One region of the Acetobacter sp. P5B1 genome, then DNA from elsewhere that is predicted to be linked to it. Evidence: riboswitches for the same ligand, from Rfam matches in the RefSeq annotation. Region 1 holds a riboswitch; the other holds the start of a gene.
The links. Region 1 has a riboswitch for cobalamin ahead of KP703_RS13595 (TonB-dependent receptor). Riboswitches for the same ligand answer to the same signal wherever they lie in the genome.
Positions count from the first base shown of each region.

Region 2: it holds a riboswitch for cobalamin, as region 1 does, so the genes downstream of both, KP703_RS10285 (hypothetical protein) here and KP703_RS13595 (TonB-dependent receptor) in region 1, are expected to answer to the same signal.

Region 1 is NZ_JACRVS010000032.1:22,801-29,939, reverse strand. Features, by position in the region: gene KP703_RS13605 (S41 family peptidase) at 1-670, shown strand, start outside; gene KP703_RS13600 (TonB-dependent siderophore receptor) at 782-2,971, shown strand; gene KP703_RS13595 (TonB-dependent receptor) at 3,048-5,276, opposite strand; cobalamin riboswitch at 5,326-5,538, opposite strand; gene KP703_RS13590 (hypothetical protein) at 5,662-5,850, shown strand; gene KP703_RS13585 (CHRD domain-containing protein) at 5,968-6,411, shown strand; gene KP703_RS15730 (hypothetical protein) at 6,491-6,910, opposite strand.
Region 2 is NZ_JACRVS010000015.1:35,663-42,801, reverse strand. Features, by position in the region: gene KP703_RS10305 (tannase/feruloyl esterase family alpha/beta hydrolase) at 1-993, opposite strand, end outside; gene KP703_RS10300 (DUF3500 domain-containing protein) at 1,138-2,328, shown strand; gene KP703_RS10295 (hypothetical protein) at 2,337-2,882, shown strand; gene KP703_RS10290 (PepSY domain-containing protein) at 2,911-4,353, opposite strand; gene KP703_RS10285 (hypothetical protein) at 4,350-4,769, opposite strand; cobalamin riboswitch at 4,810-5,022, opposite strand; cobalamin riboswitch at 5,124-5,334, shown strand; gene KP703_RS10280 (TonB-dependent siderophore receptor) at 5,580-7,139, shown strand, end outside.

The DNA.
Region 1 (7,139 bases):
TGGGCATAGTTTTGTGATGCCGCCTGATACAGTGCGCAAGCTGGCCGCACAACCTGAGCAGATGCCAGTCTTTACGAAAATCAGCTCTGATGTTGGAAAGATTTCTCTCCCTGCTTTGACGTCTCATTCTGCTAAGAGAATGCAAGATTTTTCCCGCACCGGGCAGCAGATTTTTGCGCAGGCTCCTGACATGCGCGGGTGGATTGTGGATCTGCGCCATGACAGAGGCGGCAATATGTGGCCAATGCTGCAAGCTTTGAGGCCGCTGCTCGGCAATGGGGATCTGGGCTTTTTTGAAGACCGAACGGGGAAACGCTCTGCCCCCTGGCGGGCTGTGGCGCAGGGTGTGGCTCCGCAGGACGGCGGACCGGATTTGTCCCGTGTGCCTGTAGCGGTTCTGATTGGCCCGCAAACCGCCAGCGCGGGGGAAGCGGTGGCGATTGCGCTAAAGGGGCGGCCTAACACGCGGTTTTTTGGGACCGCCACGCATGGTCAGACCAGTGGGAACAAGAGCTTCACCCTGCCTGATGGTGGGAGGCTGGTAGTGGCCGCAGAGTTTGAACTGGACCGGACGGGCAAGCGGTATGAGGGTCCGGTTCAGCCGGATGTGGTGGAGGCTGATCCTGATGCCGCCGAGCGGGCGGCGGAAGTGTGGTTGCGGCAGGGATAAGCAGCCACACCAAAGATTTTATTGATAATGATTATCAGGTGCAGTAAGGAGACAATCTGTTAGAGGTCACTTTGAAAGCCTCTTGCTTTTTACTGGGGATCGACCCTTTCCATGCAGCGTCTTGCTCGTTTTGTTGCCTTCACGCAGCCTGCATTGCTGTTTTGTGCAGCTCAGGCTTTTGCTGCCCCAGCCCCCGCCTTGCCCTCGGTCCAGAGCCCTGAGCAGGATGAGAAAGCCCTTTCCGCACGGCGGCATTCTCGGGAGAAAAAAGCCGATACAAAAGAGACCATTGATGTCTCGGCCTCACGGCATGGTTTGCTGGCGCGGAGTGGCTTTGCCGCCACCAAAACAGACACGCCGCTTGAGCAGACGCCTCAGAACATTACGGTCATTACGCAGGAACGGATGGCTATTCTGAATTCCCGCAGCGTTTCGGATGCTGTGCGGTATTCTGCGGGGGTATCCGATTATGGGTCCAAGGATGACCCCAGAGGGTATTTTGGAACGATCCGGGGCTTCTCACCCGACATTTATCTGGATGGCACACGCACGCCGGATGCGGCCTCATCACAGTCGTTCAGCATTGAACCCTGGGGGCTGGAGGAAATGGATGTTCTGCGCGGTGCAACATCCGCTCTGTATGGGTCCGGGCAGCTTGGCGGTATTATAAATGCCGTGAGCAAGCGCCCGAATGCAGGACAGAAAAATGAGATTAATTTCCAGACGGGGGCTTATAGTCGTGTGCAGGGCGCTGCCGATATTGGGGGAGCGCTCAATGCCTCCAAAACACTGATGTGGCGCTTTAACGGGCTGATCCGAAAATCAGATACCTATGCCAAAAATATCAAAAACAACGAGATTTATGTGGCACCGTCCTTAAGGTGGGAGCCTGATGACAAGACGGATTTGACTCTTCTCGCCAGTTTTGAACAACTGGATGCAGGTTCCACGGCGCAGTTCCTGCCGGCAGCCGGAACCCTGACGGCAACACGCTATGGCCGGATTGCCCGTGATTTTCTGTCAAGCGATGCAGATTACGACGTTTATTCCAAACGACAGGCGGCTGTTGGATACAGTTTTTCCCGCAAAATTCTGCCTAACTGGACCATGACCCAGAATATGCGCTACGCCCATCTGGATCTGGATTATCGCTTTGTGACAACGCAGGCTCTTTCCAGTGATCAGCGAACCATTACGCGACGCGCCCTGCTGCAATCAGCTAATTATAATAATGTGACGCTGGATACCCGGTCTGACCTCAAGCTGAAAACCGGGCCTGTTAAGCATGAACTTCTGGTTGGTGTTGATTTCCGCAGTGATTTTCTGGCGAACCGTCGCGGCCAGAACACAGCGCCCTCACTCGATCTTTATGCGCCGGTTTACCGCGCCATTACCTGGCCGACCTATGGCACAACGACCAACACGAACGAGACAGAAAGCCAGACCGGTATTTACGCGCAGGAGCAGGCCGACTGGAAGAATTTCCATTTAACCCTGTCCGGGCGTGGAGATTTTACCGAAAGCATGACGGTGGATAACCTGACGGCTCAGCGCACACCGCAAAACAACAACGCGTTTACGGGCCGTGCTGGCCTGCTCTATTCCGCACCTTATGGTCTGTCGCCCTATGTGTCCTATGCGACATCATTCCAGCCGCAGGTGGGCACAACGCGCCTGAATACGGCTTTCCTGCCGACAAAAGGGCGGCAGATTGAAGCGGGTCTGAAATATAAGCCATCCCAAAAAATGCCATGGGGTGACCATTTTATGCTGACAGCGGATTTTTTTGATCTTGTTGAGACCAATATTCTGACACCTGACCCTGTTGATTCAACCTATGATATTCAGGCCGGTGAACAACGGACCAGAGGGTTTGAGTTTGAAGGCATGGGACGCCTGCCGTGGAACATCAGTTTTATTGCGTCCTTTACCTATCAGGACCCAAAAATCACAAAATCCACAACTACCGCACAAATTGGCCAGCGTCCGGTGGCAGTACCCTCTCACATGGCGTCTGTTTTCCTGAAAAAGGATTTTCATATTTGGCGTGATCTTGTGGCCGGCGTGGGAGGGGGCCTGCGCTATACAGGGAACACGGCGGGGGCGTTGCCTGAAACATTTTCTGTGCCCAGCCAGCTGGTAGGCGATGTGGTGGCTCATATTGATTACAAACGGGCGTCAGTCCAGCTCAACGGCACAAACATTGCCAACAGCCGCTATGTTGCCATCTGCACGCGCAATGTTGCCTGTGCGTGGGCTCCGGGACGCGCCATGTTTGTGACGCTGGCTTATCGCTGGTAGCGAGATTCGCCCTCCCCTTTTGGAATGCAACCAATAGGACTTTCCTCGTATTTTCCCTAGATCGGTTACATGATTTTCAGAAATTCGCCGTGACGGAGAAGCGGGCGGAGCGGGGTTCCAAGGGGTGGTAGGTGGAGCCGGTTTCGACGGGGGATGTGGGGGTGAGGCGGTAGTCGTAGGCGTATTGGGAGGCGGAGGCGTGGGTGTTGGTCAGGTTGTAAATGCTGGCCTGCACCTGAAGGTATTTTGTGATGTGGTAGCCGACATCCATGTTCACTTCCTTATAGCCGTGGGAGCGCAGGGAGTTATCCTCGATTAACGGGTAGGAGCCGAGCCAGCGGAACTGCACACCGCCGAAGAAGCCGCTGGGGTGGTCGGCCAGCAGGCCGAAGGAGCCGATAAAGTTGGGGGCGTTGGCCACATACAGCCCCGGCAGGCCATAAAGGCCGGGATTACCCGTGAAATAGCGGGCGTGGGTGGAGGCAATATCTGCGTTAAGTTCCAGCCAGGGCAGCGGGTGATACTGGCCGGAGAGTTCAAACCCCTGCCGGCGGCTGGGGGCGCCGGCATCGTTGACGCCTTCATCCGCGTCGTAAGTGAGTTCTGAACTGAAATCGATACGGAAAAAGGCGGCCTGCAGGTTCAGTTTTGGGATGATGTTGGTGCGGACGCCCAGTTCCTCACTGGTGGCACGGGTCATGAACGGGGTGGCGATGGCACCGTTGGCAATGCCATCAGTCGGCACGGTGCCGAGGACGGCGCGGATATCGTTAGAATGGTAGCCCTGCCCTGCGCTGATATAAAATTCCGTTTTATACCACGGGCCGAAAATCAGGCTGCCTTTGGGCTGAAAAAGCCACTGATGCACACGGCCCCTATAACCGGAAACGAGGCTGTGATCTGAGCCTCCGTAATAATCCCCACGCAGGCCGACAACGGTACGCAGCCAGGGCAGCCAGTGGGTGATGTTCTGGCCGAACAGACCGACATTGCCTTGTGAGACGTTATCCCCATTACAGACATACTGGCCGGTGGGCACGCTGCTATCCGGGCAGTCGGGCAGGACTTTGCGCTGGCGGGTATGGCGGCGGTCGATATAAATGCTGTCCCAGCGGCCTTGTACGCCAAAAGTGGTGTCTGTAGCGCGGTGCAGGAAGGTGTCATGCCGCTGGTATGCCGATGTGCCGCCAAAGGTGGTGCGGGTTTCGTCCTGCTGTTCCTGATCGCCATTGATGGGGTCGTTCAGATAATGGCTAAAATCGTTCCATAGAGTCAGGCGGCTATGCACGACGTAAAGCGATGTTTTGAGCTGCCAGTTATCGTTATGCAGAATATGATGCGCGGAAACGCTGAACCGTTCGGAATAGCCGCCGTCACTTGGGTCCAGAGAGCCGTAACGGCTGATGAGGCCTTTCTGGTAGGCCTCCAGAGGCTGGTCGGTCGTGTTGTTCCATTGGCCTCGGTAATACAGGCCGGTCAGGTTGAATTTGGTGTGTTCTGTGGTGTGGGTGTAGCGCGCGGCGGATTTGATGCCCCGGAAGTTGTCCGGATGCGCCCACGGGCCATTGAGGTGGTCTATTGAGAAAGCACCAAGCAGTTTATCGCCATTTTTGAAGTGCGCCGTATCGCCAATAAACGCATGTTCGTCGCCCAGTGTGCCGAGACTGCCAGAAGCCTGCCCGCGCAGGTCATCCGTTAAGCGGATATGGTCGGACCCGACGACGCCGAAATCCCCGACATCCGCGTAAAATGGGCCTTTGGTGTAATCGATGCCCTGTGCGAGTTCCGGCATGAGGAAATTGACATCCGTATAGCCCTGCCCGTGGGCGTGGGTGGGTTCATTAACCGGGATATCATCCACAAAACTGGCAAGGTCTGTGCCGTGGTCCAGATTGAAGCCGCGGAGAAGATACTGGTTGGCCTTGCCCTCGCCCGAATGCGCGGTGACGACCAGACCGGGGACAGATTCCAGCAACTGCCCCACTCGGTAAACCGGGCGCAGGCGGAGTTCCTTGGCGGTAATGCTGCCCTGACTGGCCGTGAGCGCGCGGCCCATGGGATCTGTATGTGAGGCGATGACCTGAAGATGCTCTTCCCCGTGGGCCTCGGTTGTTTTGTGGCCGAGGAGTTTTTGGGGGGACCCTGCCGGCGTGATGGGAGGCGTGACCGGGGAGGCCCGGCGGGCTGCATCTTTGGATGGCGTGGGTTTGGCAGACGGTGCGGCGTGTGCTGCGGTGAAGGCAGAGGCGCAGAGGAGCGCGACGATAAACGGAGAGCGTCCGCGCCGGACAGGACGCGGAGACACAACGTGACCCATAACTGTTCCCCGATATCCGGCTCACCCCGTCCGGCTATCATGACTGAGCGACGAAGGCAGGTCTCCTGGCTCACGGGGATTGTCTGACGCGCCTTCCCAGCCGTTATGGGGCCAGTGGCGTGATGCATCAGCGCACCGTTTACAGTTGCGGGGGCAGCCGCTGCCTGAACCCCGGACCTGTATGCCCAGCCGGATCCTTCAGCGTTCCCTTTTCACTCGCTTGCGCGAGACCTTCGACAGTCGCAGAGGTAGGGGATGGGCTTTGGGTGGGTCAAGGGTATGGGTGCCTTGATTTCAAAAAAACGTCACGTGCTGGCAGGGGCTGGCCGGTGTAGGAAGGAGGCGTGAAATCCTTCTGCTTGTGAGCAAGATGATGCCTCAGTCTTCCCGTCCCGGACCAGAAATTTCCTCTTCCTCTGTGCAGCGGGAGGCCGCGACGGAACGCTGGCTGGCCACGTTGCGCCAGAAAATAAAGGCGGATGGCACGCAGCCGCGTGTGCATTTTAGCCGCACACCAGACCGCCCGCTGGACCATGAGGGCGTGATACGGGATTTTGAATAACCGTTCACATTCTGTGAGCGGAGGCAACGGCCTTTTATCCTGAGCGTTTCAGGCAGGTGATGGCATCCGGCGTTCCGGATGCAGCGTGCTTTCTGACGTGATGAGGACCCTGCCGTGATGACCCTGCCCCGCAAACCGGTTTTGAGTATGGCGCTGGCTGCTGGCCTGCTGGCGGCAGGAGCGTTCATCGCCCCGGCACAGGCCCAGCGTAGCATGCTGTTTTCTGGCACCCTGGCACCCGAGCATGGTGCGCCTGCGCAGGTGCACGGGAATGTGGTGGCGCTCTATTACGCCGGGGCGCATGTGCTGCGCTATACCGTGACATGGGACGGGCTGAGTGGCCCGGTGACGATTGCGCATCTGCACGGCCCTGCCCTGCCCGGCAAGGATGGGCCGCCGGAAGTGACGGTGCACGGCCCGTATAAAAGCCCGCTGAGTGGCAGTGTGATGCTGAGCACGGAGACGGAGCGGGATTTGCTGGATGGGCGTATTTACCTGAACCTGCATACCCAGAAATATCCGAATGGTGAGGCGCGGGCGTGGTTGGGGAAGAGTGAATAGTCCGTAGCGCGGCACTATTTGATGGCACGGCCTTAATGTGGGGGCAGCCTGCGTGTGTGCAGGACTGCCCCCTGTTGCGTCATGCAGACTGCGCGACTGTTTTCCCTTCAGCCTGATCTGCCAGACGGTAAGGACCGGCAGCGCAAACTTCCAAGCACAGCATGCTCATGGCTTTTTTGGCCAGAGCAGGCAGTGGCAGAGACGCATTGCCGTCCGTCCAGGCGTGAGATGTATCCGTCGCATACCAGCCGGCCGGTTTGTCCGCCTGCAGGTGGGTGCTGATGCTGTGCGTCTGGTCAGCCGTGATGAGTTGTACAGAGGCAATGGCGACACCCAGCATCCGGCGATCATCCACAAACGGGCCGACCGTATCCGTCGGGCGGCTGGCCCGCGATACCAGACGAACTGTCGTGACATTCGCTGGAAGCATGAACATGACACGGTCATTCGCCTGCCGGAGCGGCCGGATGATCTGACCAAAGTTGGTAACCAGATGCATATCCGGATCGGTGCTCAGTTCAGGCTGGTGGGCAACGCCGCCAGCGCGCTCTGCAATGCGTGCATAAATCGGCTCGACAAAGGCACGCGACGTCTCAAGCGGCAGCGTTTTCGAACCACCAGCCTTCGAACCACCGAAGATCGCGGTTACGGTGTGATTGTCGAACTGGCTACGGTTCCCCGTGTCCAGATAGCTCTCGGTCAGTGCGTTTTCAGCCCAGACTGCTTCA
Region 2 (7,139 bases), on a different contig from region 1:
CTGATAAATCTGTTCAGCAGACTGCACTTCAGACGCCGTCAGGCAGCTGGTGGTGTCCGCGCCCTTGCAGAGCAGGTCTTTGGGTTCAAAATGGCAGGCGTCAGGTTCATCCAGAAACCCCTGCTTTTTGCCAACAGGCGTTGCGCAGGCGTTCATCACAGCCTTGTTCAAAAGCTGGAATTTTTCGCGCGGCACACGCAGGGCGGGGTTATGGTAGCTCATCCACCCGGCCCAGAGCTGCTCGGCGTTGAAATTCACAATCGGGTTGGGCGGTGCGCCTACAACAATGCCGTCATAATCCTCGGGGAAGCGTTTGGCTTCAATCAGCCCCTCAAGGCCGCCCAGCGAGCAGCCAATCCAGTAGGCATGGCTGGCGTTCTGCCCGTAGAAACTATGGATCAGCGTTTTGGCGGTAGTGGTCATCAGGTGGTCAGCGCGGTAGGCGTAATCCACCATTTTTTCCGGATGGCCGAGGGTGAAGCGGCCGCCTTGTCCTTCCGGTGTGCTGCTATCATGCCCGGTATCCGTGCTGGCCACGGCGTAGCCTTCGCTCACGCCGGTTTCCATGCCCTGATACATCAGCGAGCCAGCCCAGCCGAAATTCCCAATGCCCAGAAAACGCCCATTCCAGCCCTTCAGCGGCATCCAGACTTCAAGGCGGATGGCGGAGTCAGACGAGGGATGCAGCGTTGCGGCAACCCGGCAAAAAGCCGGGATGCTGCCGCGTGTGGGTTTGCCCGCTACATTCATGCCGGGTGCTGACATAATGCGCGTCAGCTGCGTCTGGGGGGCCTGCCATTGCCCGGCTTCCACCGTCTGCACGGTTGTAAACGTGGTATCGGGCAAGGCCTGCCGGGCCAGATCGGCGCAACTGGTGGCGTGGGCGTTTGTGGGGCGAAGGAGGGGGGCGGAGACTGCCAGAACAGCTGCCGCCAGACACAGTGTTTGTGTGCGGTGGGCCAGAACAGGCTTCAGAGAAGCACGGAAAGGCATGGAAAGCTCCTGTTATTAAGAGACTGAACTCTACGCCTGACAGACCATAGGGGAAGCACCTTGATCCCGCCAGAATTGGAAGGCAGTCTGTGCAGCACAGAAGAGTTGTTAAAATTGCCCGGCTGCGGGCGCGGAGTGCGTTTCATGCAAAAGACTTTTGTTGTGGCGGCAGGATTGCTGCTGGCTGCACCTTCTCTCGCGGCTCAGATGGTGCAGCCAGCCGTTGCGGCCTCCACTGAGGAGGAGGGACCTGTGCAGCAGACACAAAAGGGCGTGGCCGCGGCGCAGGCCTTTCTCGCTACGTTCGATGCACAGGGGAAAGCCACGGTGCAGTTTCCGTTTGTGGCGCAAAAGTCTGCTGTGCTGGCGCGCTTCCGTCGCACAACACCGGGTGGCCCGGCTGAACCGGTGACGAGCGCCAACGCAAATGCTCCCGTAGCGCGCGGACCGGGTATGGGGCCGCCGGGTGGTTTTCTTGGTGAGCAATACGGCAAGGCCATGTGGTCCAACTTCCCGGTAAGCGACGTGCCGCGCCCCGGCCGCCAGATGGGCAGCCTGACGGAGCCGCAACGCGCGGCGGCCATGGCGCTTCTGAAAACCCTTTTGAGCGAGAAAGGGTTTCAGAAAGTACAGGATATCATGGGTTCGGATCAGGCTTTGACGGATGCAGGCACAAATTTTGCCTCCGGGAAAGCTGTTTACACCATCGCTGTTTTTGGGGAACCGAGTGCCACAACGCCGTGGATGGTGCAGTTTGGTGGCCATCATCTGGGCCTGAATATTGTGATTGATGGCGCACATGGCGTGATGACGCCCACTCTGACGGGCGCGCAACCTGCTGTGTATCAGGCCGGTGGCAAGACCGTGCGTGTTCTGGCCGGCGAGAACGACAAGGCTTTTGCCCTGCTGGACGCGCTGACGCCCGCCCAGCGCAAACAGGCCATTCTGCCGTATAAAGTGGAGGATCTGGTGATGGGGCCGGGGCATGATGGCGAAACCATTGTGCCGGAAGGGCTGAAAGGTTCGGCCATGACGGCGGCGCAGAAAACGCTGCTGCTGGATGTTATCAGTGAATGGGCAGGCATTATCAATCCGGTTTATGCCGCTCCGCGCCTGAAAGAAATTGAGAGCGATCTCAATGAAACATGGTTTGCATGGAGTGGCCCGACCACCCATGCGCCGGACCGTAACGGCTCCTCGTATTACCGTATTCAGGGGCCGCATCTGGTTATTGAGTTTTCTTCGCAGGGCGTAGGGGGTGACCCGACCCTGCATGTGCATACGGTCTATCGGGACCCGACGAACAGTTACGGCAGCCGGTTTACCGTCAAATGAGTGTGTGCATGACCTTACCCAAAGCAGTATTTATTGGCGGGCTGGTGTGTCTGGCCGGCGTTCATCCTGCTTCGGCGCACCGGCTGGATGAATATTTGCAGGCCACAACTGTAGATCTGGCGCGGGAGGGCGTGACGCTCCGCCTGCGCCTGACACCCGGCGTGGATGTGGCGGGGCGGGTGATCCCGCAGATTGACCGGAATAGGGATGGCGTGATTTCGGCGGCGGAACAGCAGGCCTATGCGGCCCAAACTGCTTATTCTCTGAGTGTTACGCTGAACGGAAAGCCGGTTGCCTTGCAGACAGTATCAGCCAGCTTCCCCACGCTCTCTGCCATAAAAGGCGGGGAGGGGGTGATTGCTCTCCAGTTTTCTGTGCCGCGCGTTTTGCAAAAAGGTGCTTATCATCTGGCCTATACCAATCACGGGGCCGGAGCAGATACGGTGTATCTGGTGAACTGCCTGCAACCGCAAGACCCGGGCATTCAGGTGCAGGGGCAAAAACGCTCAGCGGATCAGGCGTCTTATCAGCTTGATTTTGTTGTGACGCAGTAAGGGCTGTTTAAAAACTCTGTCAGGCTGGTCAGCCGGGCCTTTTCATCCGACTGAGGCGTATCAGTCTGAGGCGTCGGATACCGATAATGACGCCTGACAGAAACACGCACAGCACGCCACTCAGGAGCGGCAAGGCTATGCTCCAATGTGTGGGGGCGTCACGCAACCACGGCCAGAAATCGAGATCGTGAAACCCGTAAACCAGCCAGCGCGACTGGCGGGCTGGCTGATCCAGCATGGCCAGCGCCGCGCCGGATTGTGCATCCAGATAGATCAAGGTGCCGTCTGCGGCCTGCGCACGCCAGACGGGAAAATGCCGTTTATGCGTGGGGCGGCTGAAGTAATAGGCGTCTGCGCTGGTGAGGAGGGTCAGGCTCTCTGCTGTTTTAAGCAAGCCTGCAGGACGTAGAAACTGGACAAGTTGCCCTTTGGTGAGAGGGGCGGGGGCGAGTGTTTCGTGCAGCCTTTGAAAGCCAGATTTTTGCAGGGCTTGCAGGAAAACATGCCCGTCCAGCAAGGTGCTTTTCACGCCGGTCCAGCCGGTAGGGGCTGCGGTGTCAAGCCGGGAAAGCAGAGCCTGAATCTCTGCACCCGTCACGGTGCCGGTCACGCGCAACGGGTTCACCGCGTCCGGTTTGCTGTGGAACAGGCCGCCCGGTGACATGCTGAGCAGCCCGGTTGTTACCCAGAGCAGGGCCAGCACGCCAAACATCGTTCCACTGAGATGATGGACACAATGCCACCCCCGGTAAGGCGTAAAAGGGGACTTGCGCCGGAGCCGCAGAACGCCAATCCACAACCCGGTAACCGTCAGAAAAACGCCTGTGCCAGACAGAACAATCACGACCTGCTGCCAGAGAGAGGGATGTTTGCGCAGCACTGCCGGATAGAGCCAGTGTGGGATAGCGCCAACCCATGCCCATACGCGGGTCGTGCGGGTTGTAGCCTGCATGACCTCGCCTGTCAGAGAGGAGACGTAAACCTGCGTGTGGGGAACGTCCGGGAAGAGAAAACGATAAAATCCATGTTCCCGGCCATGAGTATCCAGAACCCACTGGTCGTCCGTGGTGAGGCCGTCAAACACTGGCTGACCTTGTGTGCCAGTCGTGCGGGCATAGCGTAGGGCGCTGGTGGCAGCATCTGCCGGGGGAATGCGGCCCGCAAGGCCTGTGCGCAGATCAAGCGCAAAAGGCGGCCCGTTTTCCGGGGTGAGCGTCAGAGCGGGTTCCTGCCCAACCATGCTGATCTGGAACGCCTGAAAGCGTTTATTCCTGTCGAGATCACGTAAATTCGGAAGGTGTGCAGGCCACTGGATTTCTGCCGGACCATGGGCAAGGGCACGGTCATCCGGCTGAGGCCATGTGTGCCAGAGCATGACAATGCCGGACGCGCACCAGCCTGCCATCAGCAGCCCCATGCCAAGCCCCAGCCATCTGTGCGTCAGATAAAGCGCTCTGCGGAGTGCCTTCATGCGGGGGCGTTATACAAAGCCATGGCGGCGGCCTGTGCGCCGCGTGCCCAATGCACGGCCACATAGGCCTGCACAATCTGCTGTGCGGCCTTGGGTGCCATATCCAGAGTGAACGAAGGCATGGCTTCGAGATACTCAGTGGCCGTTAGCAGAAGGGGGCGAAAAGCCTCTTCCAGCATGGCCCCGCGTTCCCGGTGTGTGGCGGGCAGGCGGGGTGTCAGTTTCAGGAAAAGCGCTTGGCCGTTGCGTGCAATAACGTCTTCCTGCTCCGGGGGTGGCAGCAAAGCCAGACGGGCGGCCTGCAGGGCATGGAAACGGGGCGGGCATGAGTGCAGCAGTCTGACAAAAGCCGGGTGGTAAGCCTCAGCCGTCCGATATGGGCGGGGCAAAGAGGAAAGGGGCGAGAACGGTCTCACTGTGTTTACTCCTGCCTTCCGGTACATCCCGCCCGGCGGCACGGTCCTGAACGACAACAGCAGGTCTCCTGGCTCGCGGATACGCATCTGAGCCTTACCTTCCCGGTTGTTCACCAGTGGCCTGCCGCGTGGCAGAAAAGGCCCAGACATACCGCCTACAGTTGCGGGAGCAGCGACCGACTGAGCCGTGCTTAACGGCCTACGGTCTTCCCTTTTAACCCGCTTGCGCGGGGCTGTTGACTGATGCGGGCAGAGTGTACGCAAACCCGGTTTTTCGCAACAGCAGGAATTAGGGGTCGTTTTTTATCATGCGTGTAGCCGCACTTTCGTTGACAAGCTTTTGCGGAGCATGTTTACGCTGCACCCAGCTATGGTGCCTTCAGGCTGTGTGTGCAGTCGGAGGGCTAAGAGGGAAATCGGTTCAAGCCGATGCTGCCCCCGCAACTGTAAGCTGAGAGGATTTGCGGCATCCATGCCACTCCCCGTGTGGGACATGGGGGGGAAGGCCGCTGCGAGATCCGAAGACCAGCGAGCCAGGAGACCTGCCATTGCCCGAAAGTCACGGACGGAGCTGCCATACGGGGTGATGTGGCGGCGAGGCACGGTTTGCTCAGTGCTTCCACCGCGGTGACGTTTTTTGGAGCGAACCCCGTGCGTCCACTCTCTTACGCCCTCAGTCTCCTGCTGGGCCTGAATTCCGTTTCCATCGTCTATGCGGCAACACCCGAGGGATCGGGAAATCCTGATGCCAGACCTTTGAAAAAAAACAGAGGTCCTCAGCAWAAAAAGCAGGAAMCCCCTGTGCCCGCCATGACGGCGGCAGGCGCGGAATATATTACCGCTTACGGCAAGACAGCGCCGCTTCAGGCCGTGCCAGCCGTCGGTGGCAAACTGGGGCTTTCCATCCAGCACACACCGGGCACCATTAATGTCGTGTCCCATGATCTGATGATGCAGCGTGGCTATGCGCAGGCCGAGGCGGCAGCAGACAGCGCCCCCGGTGTTTCGTCCGGTGGGTCTCCGGGTAGCCCGGCGCAGCTGATGATGCGCGGTTTTACCGGGAACCAGATCTTGGTGCTGCATGACGGCCAGTATTTTGGCCCCACCACCATGATCAACCGGCCCCAGAACAGCTTCAATCTGGAAAGTGTGCAGGTGCTCAAAGGCCCGTCCTCCGTGTTGTATGGGCAGGGGGCTGTGGGTGGCACGGTGGACATGCGTACCCGAAACCCGACCTTTGATGGCCCCCACGCCAATGCGCTTATCTCCTATGGCAGTTTCAATACATGGAATGCGGGCATAGGTGGCTCTGTGCCCATTACGCAAACGCTGGCATTGCGTACGGACTTCAGCCGCACGTCTTCTGACGGGTTTGTAAAAGGGGCTGATCCGCACTCGGATGATTTCACGACAACCCTGCTCTGGAAGCCGACATCCAAATTCACTGCCCGGCTGAGCATGGATTATCTGACAGACCGGCTTTCTACCTATTACGGTACACCGCTGGTGGATCTTTCCCAGACGGGCGGGCGTGTGGGCGGTCTGCTGAGTTCCAGTAAGGGGCTGGGCATTACCCGTGCATCCCTCTGGCGGTATTATAACGTGCGGGATGGTAAGGCCGGGTCCGTCAACGCCACGCCCACTTTGCATCTGGACTGGCGGGTGAACAGCCATGTTCTGTTTCATAACAGCAGCTACTTCATTTATTCCAAACGGCGCTGGAATAATGCGGAAAGCCTGACCTACCTCAACAGCCCCGGCAGCACGGACGCCGCAGGCAATGCCATTGCGCCGGGGCGTATCGGGCGAGACCGGTTTTATGTGTATCAAAACCAGCATCAGGTTGGGGATACGCTGCACGCGCAGTTTGATTTTTCCGTCTTCGGTATGAAGAACCGTTTTGTGCTGGGTGGGGATGCCTATTATCTGCGCTTTATCCGCAACCGTGGTTTTCCTTCGGCGGATTATGCGGACAGTGTGTCTCTGGCCAGCCCGGAATCCACGCAGCTTGGGTCTTTTGCGGGGGAATATCCCTTCATGAAATCTCCCACCACGATGGTGCAGGCAGGGCTGTTTTTGGAAGATGTTCTGACCATTCGCGATAATCTGCGGCTGGTGGGCGGTTTCCGGTATGACTGGCTTTCGCTCGACCGGCAGAACTACACGCAGGCCGGGCAGTTTAACGCGGCTACAAGTTTCAAAGGCCATTATAACCCGGATAATTTCCGCATCGGGCCAGTGTTCGATATTACGAAAAACATCAGCGTATATGGGGTTTATACGACAGGGGAAGATCCGCCGGGCTCCAACCTGTTTCTGGTTAACCGGGGGCAGTTCACCCGCCTCAGCCACTCCCGGCAGGGCGAAATT